3 regions of the Microbispora sp. CA-135349 genome follow, and region 3 is predicted to be linked to each of the others. Evidence: predicted binding sites of a transcription regulator. Region 3 holds the regulator's gene; each other region holds the start of a gene.
The links. Region 3 encodes LexA, which represses DNA repair genes until DNA is damaged. Its sites were predicted from a motif close to TCGAACANNTGTTCGA; they were not measured.

Region 1 (3,269 bases), 4.0 Mb from region 3:
CTGATCCCCGTTCGACGCGACCACAACTCTCCGATGGAGGGATCACGACATGTACGGCAGGAGAAGCCGCACCGACCGGCAGGACCTCGCCCGTCAGGCCCGTCAGTCCCGTCAGTTCCGCCAAACCCGCTACGAGGCGCTGCGGGCCGAGCGCGCGGAATGGATCGGCTGGCGAAGATGGCTGCTCTCCTGACCCCCGGATGGCATGACATGCCTCGCTCGGGACAATCTTCCTCAGTATGAAAATCGACTACGCGGCCATCGAGGCGGAGCGCTCGCGGATCCGCGAGCGCTACCTGAGCGAGCGCCGTGCCGCAAGCAGCGCGAGGGGCCTGCACCACTTCGCACTGATCTCGTCAGACGTCGAGCGGACGATCCGCTTCTATCACGACCTCCTCGAGTTCCCGCTCACCGAGATCTTCGAGAACCGCGACTACCGCGGGTCCAACCACTTCTTCTTCGACATCGGCAACGGGAACCTGCTGGCGTTCTTCGACCTGCCGGGTCTCGATCTGGAGCCGTACAAGGAGGTCCTCGGCGGGCTCCACCACATCGCGATCTCCGTGGACCGGGCGACGTGGGAGCGCCTGCGCAGCAAGCTCGACGCGGCCGGCGTGCCGTACCAGGAGGAGAGCGGCAGTTCGATCTACTTCCAGGACCCGGACGGCGCCCGCCTGGAGCTCCTCGCCGACCCGCTGGGAGAGATGTACGGCAGCCGCGTCATGTGACCGGCTCCCCGGCATGAGGACGCCGGAGTGAGTTCGGCGCCCACGCGGCTCCAACGCCGGACGGCCGCCCGACGGGCGGCGATCGCGGCGCCGCGGCCGGGAGAGCTCATCCCGGCCGCGGGTCCATACTGAACCCATGCGCCTCACAGACTTCTGGAACAGGATGCGCCGCCACTTCGGCGAGGCGTACGCGGAGTCGTGGGCGAAGGATTACGTGATCTCCGGGCTCGGCGGGCGCACGGTCGAGCAGGCCCTCGCCGAGGGCGTGGCGGCCAAGCAGGTGTGGCAGGCCGTCTGCCAGGAGGTCGACGTGGACCCCAGACTGCGCTGACGCGACACCGCAGGGCCCGGACGGGTCCCGAATCGTGCCCGCACCCCGCCCGTGTGTCCTTCGGCACCCTCGCCACACCGAGGTCTCTCCGTCCGCATCCGCATCGCGAACTCGCCTGTCGGCGGCGCACCGCCCGATGCCGAGGCGTCCCAGCTCGCGTCGCAGCCTCTCCTTCGCGGCATCTTTCCCCAGCCGTCGTCGACGACCCGTAACCCAGCGGGAGATCCGCACGCGCATCAGCCGCCGTCCAGCCCACCGGCACCTTCGCGCGCGTGCTGTCGCCCGTGCCGCCGTTCTCCTCCATGGTCATGCCCGTGCGTACGGCGGTCGCCGACGTGCCGCTGGGGGAGATCCTCATCGCCGGGGTGCTCATGATCAGCCGTGGCCGCCGCCCTGCTGGGTGCGGCCCGCGTCTATCGGCGGGCGGTGCTCCGCACCGGCGTCCGGGTCAAACTGGCGAAGTCGTCCGCTGACGGCCGGGGGCGTCACCGGGAGAATCAGGGGGGCGGGGAGAGCGTCCGGCTGATCAGTTCGGCCGCACGGCCGGGGTCGTCGGCGCTCTCCTGGCCGCCCGGCGCCCACAGGAACATCCATCCCTCCCTCGCGGGTGAGGCGAAGACGATCGTCTGCCTGCCGGTGCCCGGATGCCAGACGGACAGAACGGGATCGTCCGCTCCGAGCAGGCGTGCGGCGAGGCCGTGCTCGGCGAGCCGCGCCGCGAGCGCCTCAAGGCGGGCCAGGCGCTGTCCGCTGTAGTCGCCGGTGCCCGTCACATGGCCCTCCAGCGGGAGATCCAGCTTTGCTACAAGGATCGTCGCAGGTCATCGCGCTGGCAACCATGGCAGAGTAACGCCCGGGAATGTAACGGCGCGGTTGGGATGCCGTTCGTCTGTCGTGCGCGGTGGCGGCTCCGGCACGTGATCGAACAGTCGTTCGGCTATATTGGATGAGTCGCCGCCGGGGTGCGCGCCATCAGGTCACCGGGGCGCGACAGGTTCCCGGCCCGCCTTCCCGGCGGTGTGCGGGAAGCTCCGGAAAATGTCGGTGGCACCCCGTAGCTTTTCGGTGACCGAGCAGACGACCACCCTCCAGGGGGCACCCAATGGCAATCAACGACCGCGAGAAGGCCCTTGAGACCGCCCTCGCGCAAATCGAGCGGCAGTTCGGCAAGGGCAGCGTCATGCGTCTCGGAGACGACGCGCGTGCCCCGATCGAGGTCATCCCCACCGGTTCCATCGCTCTCGACGTCGCCCTCGGCATCGGCGGCTTCCCCCGCGGCCGGATCGTCGAGGTGTACGGCCCCGAGTCCTCCGGTAAGACGACGGTCGCCCTGCACGCCGTGGCCAACGCACAGAAGGGCGGCGGCATCGCCGCGTTCATCGACGCCGAGCACGCCCTCGACCCCGAGTACGCCAAGAAGCTGGGCGTCGACGTCGACGCGTTGCTCGTCTCCCAGCCGGACACCGGTGAGCAGGCGCTCGAGATCGCGGACATGCTGATCCGCTCCGGCGCCGTCGACATCATCGTGATCGACTCCGTGGCGGCCCTCGTGCCGAAGGCCGAGATCGAGGGCGAGATGGGCGACAGTCACGTCGGTCTCCAGGCCCGCCTCATGTCGCAGGCCCTGCGCAAGGTCGCCGGCGCCTTGAACCAGACCCGGACGACCGCCATCTTCATCAACCAGCTCCGCGAGAAGATCGGCGTCATGTTCGGAAGCCCCGAGACCACCACGGGTGGCAAGGCGCTGAAGTTCTACGCCTCGGTGCGGCTCGACGTGCGCCGGATCGAGACGCTCAAGGACGGCACCGAGCCGGTCGGCAACCGGACCCGGGTGAAGGTCGTCAAGAACAAGATGGCCCCGCCCTTCCGCCAGGCCGACTTCGACATCCTCTATGGCATGGGCATCTCCCGCGAGGGCGGGCTGATCGACATGGGCGTCGAGCACGGGTTCGTGCGCAAGGCCGGCGCCTGGTACACGTACGAGGGCGACCAGCTCGGGCAGGGCAAGGAGAACGCCCGCAACTTCCTGAAGAACAACCCCGACATCGCCAACGAGATCGAGAAGAAGATCAAGGAGAAGCTCGGCGTCGGGCCGCGGATCGACGCGCCGAGCGAGCCCGCCGCCGCTCCGGCGGCACCGCCCGCTCCCGCGTCCGGCCGGGCCCCCGCTTCTGCGTCCGGCCGGGGCAGCAAGGCGGCCAGCGCGCCCA
Region 2 (3,269 bases), 1.1 Mb from region 3:
ACAGGACCTCGCCCTCGGTCAGCGTGGACAGGATCGCGGCGAGGTCGCCCGCGCGCTCTAGCGCCGGACCCGAGGTCATCCGCAGCGGCGCGGCCAGCTCGGAGGCGATGATCATGGCGAGCGTCGTCTTGCCGAGCCCGGGACCACCGCTCATCAGGACGTGGTCGGGCGGGCGGTTGCGGCGCAGGGCGCTTTCCAGCACCAGCGAGAGCTGCTCGCGCACCCGGCCCTGCCCGATGAACTCCTCCAGGCGCCGGGGACGCAGCGCGGCCTCGATCGCCCGCTCGTCGCCCTCCGGTTCGGGCGACACGAGATCCCGCTCGAAGCTCACTCGACACCATCCGCTCGGCCTGCCGGGACCCGTCCGCTTCCCGGTGAAACTTTCATCGAACCATCGGCCCGTCGTGCGGTCATCGCACGCTCAGCGCGCGCAGGGCGGACTTGAGCAGCGTGGCCACCTGGGGGGTGCGGCCGGCCGCGACCTCCGCCTCGGCCTCCGCGGTCACCGCCGCGACCGCCTCGTCGGCGTCCCTGGACGAGTAGCCGAGCCCGACCAGTCCCGAGTGGACCTGATCCCGCCAGACGGGCGGCGCCGCCGCGCCGTTCAACGCGGCGTCGACCGCCGCCGCCGGGGTGCCGAGTTTGTCCTTGAGTTCGAGCACGATGCGCTGGGCGCCCTTCTGGCCGATGCCGGGCACCATCGTGAGGGCCTTGATGTCGGCGCTCGCCACCGCGACGCGAAGCGCGTTGGGCGCGTGGACCGCGAGCATGGCCAGGGCCAGGCGCGGCCCCACCCCGCTGGCCGTCTGGAGCAGCTCGAACACCGTGCGCTCGTCGTCGGAGGCGAAGCCGTACAGCGTGAGCGATTCCTCGCGGACGACGAGCGAGGTGGCCAGCCGGGCGGGTTCGCCGACGCGCAGCCCGGCCAGGGTGCCGGGGGCGCAGTGGACGAGCATCCCGACGCCGCCCACCTCGATCACGGCGCTGTCGGCCGTGATCGCCGCCACCTGTCCCGCTACGGATGCGATCACCGCGTGCTCCCTCCCCCGTCCGGCCGCCCGGCCGCGACTTCGCCGGGCGTTCCAGTCCTACCAGAGGCCGCGGACCGGGCACCGCCGGATCGGGCCCGGGCCAGGGCGTCGGCCAGGCGGTGCTGCACGCCGCCGCGCCAGACGTGACAGATGGCGAGGGCGAGCGCGTCGGCCGCGTCCGCCGGCTTGGGCATGGCGTCGAGCCGCAGCAGCCGGGTGACCATCGTGCCGACCTGCTTCTTGTCGGCGTTGCCGTTGCCCGTGATGGCGGCCTTGACCTCGCTCGGCGTGTGCAGCGCGACCGGCAGCCCCCGCCGGGCCGCACAGACGATCGCGACGGCCGACGCCTGGGCCGTCCCCATGACCGTACGGACGTTGTGCTGGGCGAAGACCCGCTCGACCGCGACGGCGTCCGGCCTGATCTCGTCGAGCCAGCGCTCGATCTCCGCCTCGATGACGACCAGCCGGGAGCCGATGTCGTCGTCGGCCGGAGTGCGGACCACCCCGACCGACAGAAGGCTCAGCGGCGCGCCCGGCCGGCCCTCCACGGCGCCGAGGCCGCACCGCGTCAGTCCCGGGTCCACACCCATCACCCGCAGCTGGGGCAACCGCACCGGCACGCCTCCCTGATCCCGGCCGGCGCGGCCACCCGTACGACCCCGCCGCCGCGCCGAACATCTGTTCGGCCGGTCACTCTATCGCGATCAGCGGCGACGCGGGGCGCGTCAGAAGTAGTCGATCATGTACGCGGCGCAGCCGAACGCGGCGTCCAGCGCGTCGCCGGCCTCGGGTGAGCCGCCGGTCAGCAGGCCGGCGCGGCGGAGCGTGGCGGTGGACACACCGGCGAACAGCGCGGACATCCCGCCGATGGTGAGCCGCGTAGCCTCGCCGGCCTCCCCGGCCTCCCGCGTCACGAAGCCGGAGCCGCCGTTCACCCGCAGCACCCACGTGCCCGTGTTGGCCTCGCGCTGGGGGTCCGTCACCACGAGAGGCGCCTCGATCGACACCCCGGCGGGGAAGCCGCGCCCCTCGACCGCGGCGGGCAGGTCGATCAGCCGGAACATCCACCGCGTCTGGGCGACCTCGTCCTTCGACCGCTCCCGCAGCATCCAGAGCACGGGGTCGGCCGGGTCCACGTAGGCGGTCACCGACTTCGCGACCGTCGAGGCGCTGCCGACCAGCGACCACAGGGCACGGGCCGTCGCCTCCGACCCCGCCAGCAGGTTGTCGACCTCGATGTCCCCGTCGCTCCAGCGGTAGACGACGAATCCGTCCTCGGCCAGGTAGCAGAAGTCGTCGTCGTCCTCCAGCCACAGGCGCCAGGTCCGCTCGTCGAAGCACAGCGGCCCGCTCGCGCGCGTGGCGGTGTGCACCCGGCCGATCAGCGCCACGAGCTCGGCCGCGTCGGCGGGGCCCATCCGGCGCAGCTTCACCGCGGCGCCGGGGTCGCCCAGCGTGCGCAGCGCCTCGGCGGGCACGGTGATCCGCTGGAACACGCCGGCGTGCTCGTAGCCCGCCTTCCGGTACAGCGGCGTGGTGGCGGGGTAGAGCGCGGAGACCGCGTGGCCGAGCTGCGCGCAGCGCTCGACGGCCGCGGCCGTGAGCGCACGGCCCACTCCCCTGCCGCGGTCCTCCGGCGACACCGTCACACCCGCCACGCCGCCCATCGACAGCGGGCGGCCGTGCCACCACTGGACGTACGGGTTGATCCTGGCCGCGCCGACGAGGCGGGTGCCGTCGAAGGCGCCCAGGTAACGGCCCTCGGGCAGCATCGGGGAGACGAGCTTGCGCCAGGTGTCGGCGCCGGAGCCGGACAACGGGCCGAAGGCGCGCCTGCGGATGTCGAGGACGGCGTCCAGGTCGTCGCTCGCGAGATGACGGATTTCCACAACCGGCCAAACTATGCGGGCCCCGGCGGCCTCTGCCACCGGTTTTCCGCCCCCTGCCGACCTGGGGCCAAGGGCCCGTGGCCGGCCTGCGGCGTCATGCCTCGACCTTCTCCATGACCTCGTCGCTCACGTCGAAGTTCGCCCAGACGTTCTGCACGTCGTCGCTGTCCTCGAGCGCGTCGATGAGCTTGAAGATCTTGCGAGCGCCCTCCTCGTCCAGAGGGACGTTGAGCGTGGGGACGAAGCTCATCTCGGCCGACTCGTAGTCGATGCCCGCGTCCTGCAGCGCCTTGCGCACGGGAATCAGGTCGGAGGCCTCGCAGACCACCTCGAAGTTCTCGCCGAGGTC
Region 3 (3,269 bases):
GAAGATCTGGTGGATCAGCGCGTGCTTGAGCTCGTGGTCGAAGATCTCCGCGTCCTCCTCGGACGCGAAGTAGCCGTTCTCGAGGCCGGTCCTGGTGTAGACGCCCACGACCCGGTCGACGAGCTGCTTGAGGCTCGACTCGCGCTGCGGGGTGCCCACCGCCCCGCGGAAGTACTTGGTGGTGACGATGTTGGCGGCGTTGACCGACCAGAAGTCCGGGAACTCCACGCCGTGCTGCTCGAAGTTGACCGAGCCGTCCCGCCAGTTCGTCATCACGACGTCGCGCCGCTCCCAGCGGACCTCGTCGTACGGGTGGACACCCGGGGTGGTGAAGACGCGCTTCATCTTCAGACCCTTGCGCGGGCGCTTGCCGGCCCGGCCCCCCGCACCCGATACGGTGCCGCTCACGGTCTCCGTCATGACTTCCCCCTCCCAGGGCCCGGTGGAGCCCCTCTTTCGGACCACGCTCGTTACAACCTCATCGTCACGCCGCGCCGTCGCGCGCCGCCGTCCGCCTCGTCCCGGTCCCCCGGAATGCGCCTACTCCTCGGCCTCAGGGCCGTGAGCCGCGCGGAGCCGCTCGATCTCCGCCTCGAAGTCGGCCAGCGTCTCGAAGCCCCGGTAGACCGACGCGAAGCGCAGGTACGCCACCTCGTCGAGGTCGCGGAGCGGCCCCAGGATGGCCAGGCCCACCTCATGGGAGGCGATCTCGGCCGCACCGGTGCCCCGGATGCTCTCCTCGACCCGCTGCCCGAGCTGGGCGAGGGAGTCCTCGCCGACCGGGCGCCCCTGACAGGCCCGCCGTACGCCGGCGATGACCTTCTCCCGGGAGAACGGCTCGGTGACCCCGCTCCGCTTGCTCACCATCAGCAGCACGGTCTCCTGGGTGGTGAACCTGCGCCCGCATTCGGGGCAGGTGCGCCTGCGGCGGATCGCCGCCCCGTCCTCGGCCGCGCGGCTGTCCACGACCCGGGTGTCGGGATGGCGACAGAACGGACAGTGCATTTCATCGCCTCCCTGAACGCACATCCCGAACACAAGGTGTGGTGAACTTACACCGCTGTGACTACTAGATGTTGTGGTCCAACCGTAGAAGTGCCCGACCTTGAACGCAAGTCGAACCGGCCCTGGGCCGGGAAGTGCCTGCTCGGTGCGCGTGTCGCCGCTCCCGTCACCGCCGCACCACCTGCCCCACGCGTCGCGCAATAGGCCCTTTACGCACCATTCCCCGCCGTTTTATGCACGGCGTCTGACCTGGGCGTACAGACGCCACAGAAGATCGGCTGAATCGAACACGGGATCGATCGAACTCCCGTACGATGAGATGAACGGCGAGATCGGTGATTTCGCTGGATATCGAACAATTGTTTGACGGTGATCTTGAATCGCGGTACGGTCGCTCTGTGCGACATGGGGAACACGGATTGAGAGGTGGCATCGTGAGTGACCGAAGTGAGCAAGCGGATGGCGTCAGCGACCTCGCGGTTCGCAGGCGCGACTCGCTTGGCCTCACCCCGAGGCAGCGGAAGATCCTCGAGGTGATCCGCGACTCGGTCCAGCAGCGCGGCTACCCGCCGTCCATGCGGGAGATCGGGGAAGCGGTCCAGCTGACGAGCACCTCCAGCGTGTCGCACCAGCTCACGGCGCTCCAGCGTAAGGGTTACCTCCGGCGCGACCCGCACCGCCCCAGGGCACTGGAGGTCCGGCTGCCGGGAGAGCCGGTGCTGTGGGTCGATCCGGACGCCACCCCCGAGGAGGAGGCCGGGTTCACCCGGCCCACGGCCGCGTACGTGCCGCTGGTCGGCCGCATCGCCGCCGGTGGTCCCATCCTCGCCGAGCAGAGCATCGAGGACGTTTTCGCGCTGCCCAAGCAGCTGGTGGGCGAGGGCACGCTGTTCCTGCTCCAGGTCTCCGGCGACTCCATGATCGAGGCCGCCATCGCCGACGGCGACTGGGTCGTGGTGCGGCAGCAGCCGGTCGCCGACAACGGCGACATCGTGGCCGCGATGATCGACGGCGAGGCCACCGTGAAGACCTTCAAGCGCAAGGACGGGCACGTGTGGCTGGTGCCGCACAACCCCAACTACGAGCCGATCCCCGGCGACGAGGCGACCGTGCTCGGCAAGGTCACGGCCGTTCTGCGGAAGCTGTAGCAGCACCGGCGCCCCGCGATTCGACGCGCCGCGGGGCGCGACGCCGCCTTTCCGGCGGTCACTAAGCGACAATTAGGGTGAGTCGAATGAGATTCGATTCGCTGTCCCTGGATGCGCTGTCCCTGGATGCGGCCCGCACCCGCGACGGAATCAAATGGGCGCACGCCGAGGCCGGCGTCATTCCCGCCTGGGTCGCCGACATGGACTTCCCCGTGCCCGGGGCGGTGACCGAGGCCATCGCGCGACGCGCCGCCACGGATCTCGGCTATCCCGCATGGCTGGACCAGCCGACCGCCGGCCCTCTGGCGGAGGCGTTCGCCGAGCGCATGGAGGCGCGGTACGGCTGGCGGGCCGACCCGGCACACGTGCGGTCCTACACGGACCTCAACCAGGCCCTCCAGGTGCTGCTGCACGTCATGACCGAACCCGGCGACGCGGTGGCGCTGCACGTGCCGGCCTACGATCCCTTCCTCGTCACGATCACCGGGATGGGCCGCCGCCTGGTGCCGATGCCGCTGACGGCCGACGGCAGGTTCGAGGTCCCCGGCGAGCCCGTCCGGGTGCTCCTGCTGGTGAATCCGCAGAACCCCTCCGGCCGCTCGTTCACCCGTGCGGAGCTCGACGCCGTCGCCGCGTACGCCGACCAGTACGGCACGCTGGTGATCTCCGACGAGATCCACGCCGACCTGACGTACGCTCCGGCCCGGCACATCCCGTTCGCCACGATCCTTCCCGAGCGCACGGTCACGCTGACCTCCGCCAGCAAGGCCTTCAACATGGGCGGCCTGCACTGCTCGGTGGCCCACATCGGCGCGAGGGACGCCAGGGACGCGCTGGGCCGCCAGCCCGCCCACATCTACGGCGCGCCCAGCGTCCTCGGGGTGGAGGCCACGGTGGCCGCCTGGCGGCACGGCGACGCGTGGCTGGAGGAGGTGCTGGCGATCCTGGACCGCAACCGCAGGCGCATCGCCGAGCGGCTCCCGTCCGTCGGATACCGCATGCCGGAAGCCACCTATCTCGCGTGGCTCGACTTCGGCGTGCCCGACGCGGCGGCCTTCCTCGAGCGGGAGGCCCGGGTCAAGCTCAACCCGGGCCCCAACTACGGAGGCGGCGACA

Region 1: recA (recombinase RecA) is a predicted target of LexA. The motif match lies at 1,981-1,996, and genes of this name have one in related genera.
Region 2: ruvC (crossover junction endodeoxyribonuclease RuvC) is a predicted target of LexA. The motif match lies at 1,702-1,717, and genes of this name have one in related genera.

The regions. Positions count from the first base shown of each region.
Region 1 covers NZ_CP192001.1:2,528,408-2,531,676, forward strand. The annotation lists gene ACQPZZ_RS11945 (hypothetical protein) at 50-193, shown strand; gene ACQPZZ_RS11950 (VOC family protein) at 240-728, shown strand; gene ACQPZZ_RS11955 (DUF3046 domain-containing protein) at 865-1,059, shown strand; gene ACQPZZ_RS11960 (hypothetical protein) at 1,557-1,832, opposite strand; gene recA (recombinase RecA) at 2,162-3,269, shown strand, end outside.
Region 2 covers NZ_CP192001.1:5,433,455-5,436,723, forward strand. The annotation lists gene ruvB (Holliday junction branch migration DNA helicase RuvB) at 1-331, opposite strand, end outside; gene ruvA (Holliday junction branch migration protein RuvA) at 411-1,031, opposite strand; gene ruvC (crossover junction endodeoxyribonuclease RuvC) at 1,028-1,630, opposite strand; gene ACQPZZ_RS24995 (GNAT family N-acetyltransferase) at 1,757-2,920, opposite strand; gene ACQPZZ_RS25000 (YebC/PmpR family DNA-binding transcriptional regulator) at 3,015-3,269, opposite strand, start outside.
Region 3 covers NZ_CP192001.1:6,493,933-6,497,201, forward strand. The annotation lists gene ACQPZZ_RS29790 (vitamin B12-dependent ribonucleotide reductase) at 1-420, opposite strand, end outside; gene nrdR (transcriptional regulator NrdR) at 541-1,005, opposite strand; gene lexA (transcriptional repressor LexA) at 1,437-2,153, shown strand; gene ACQPZZ_RS29805 (MalY/PatB family protein) at 2,240-3,269, shown strand, end outside.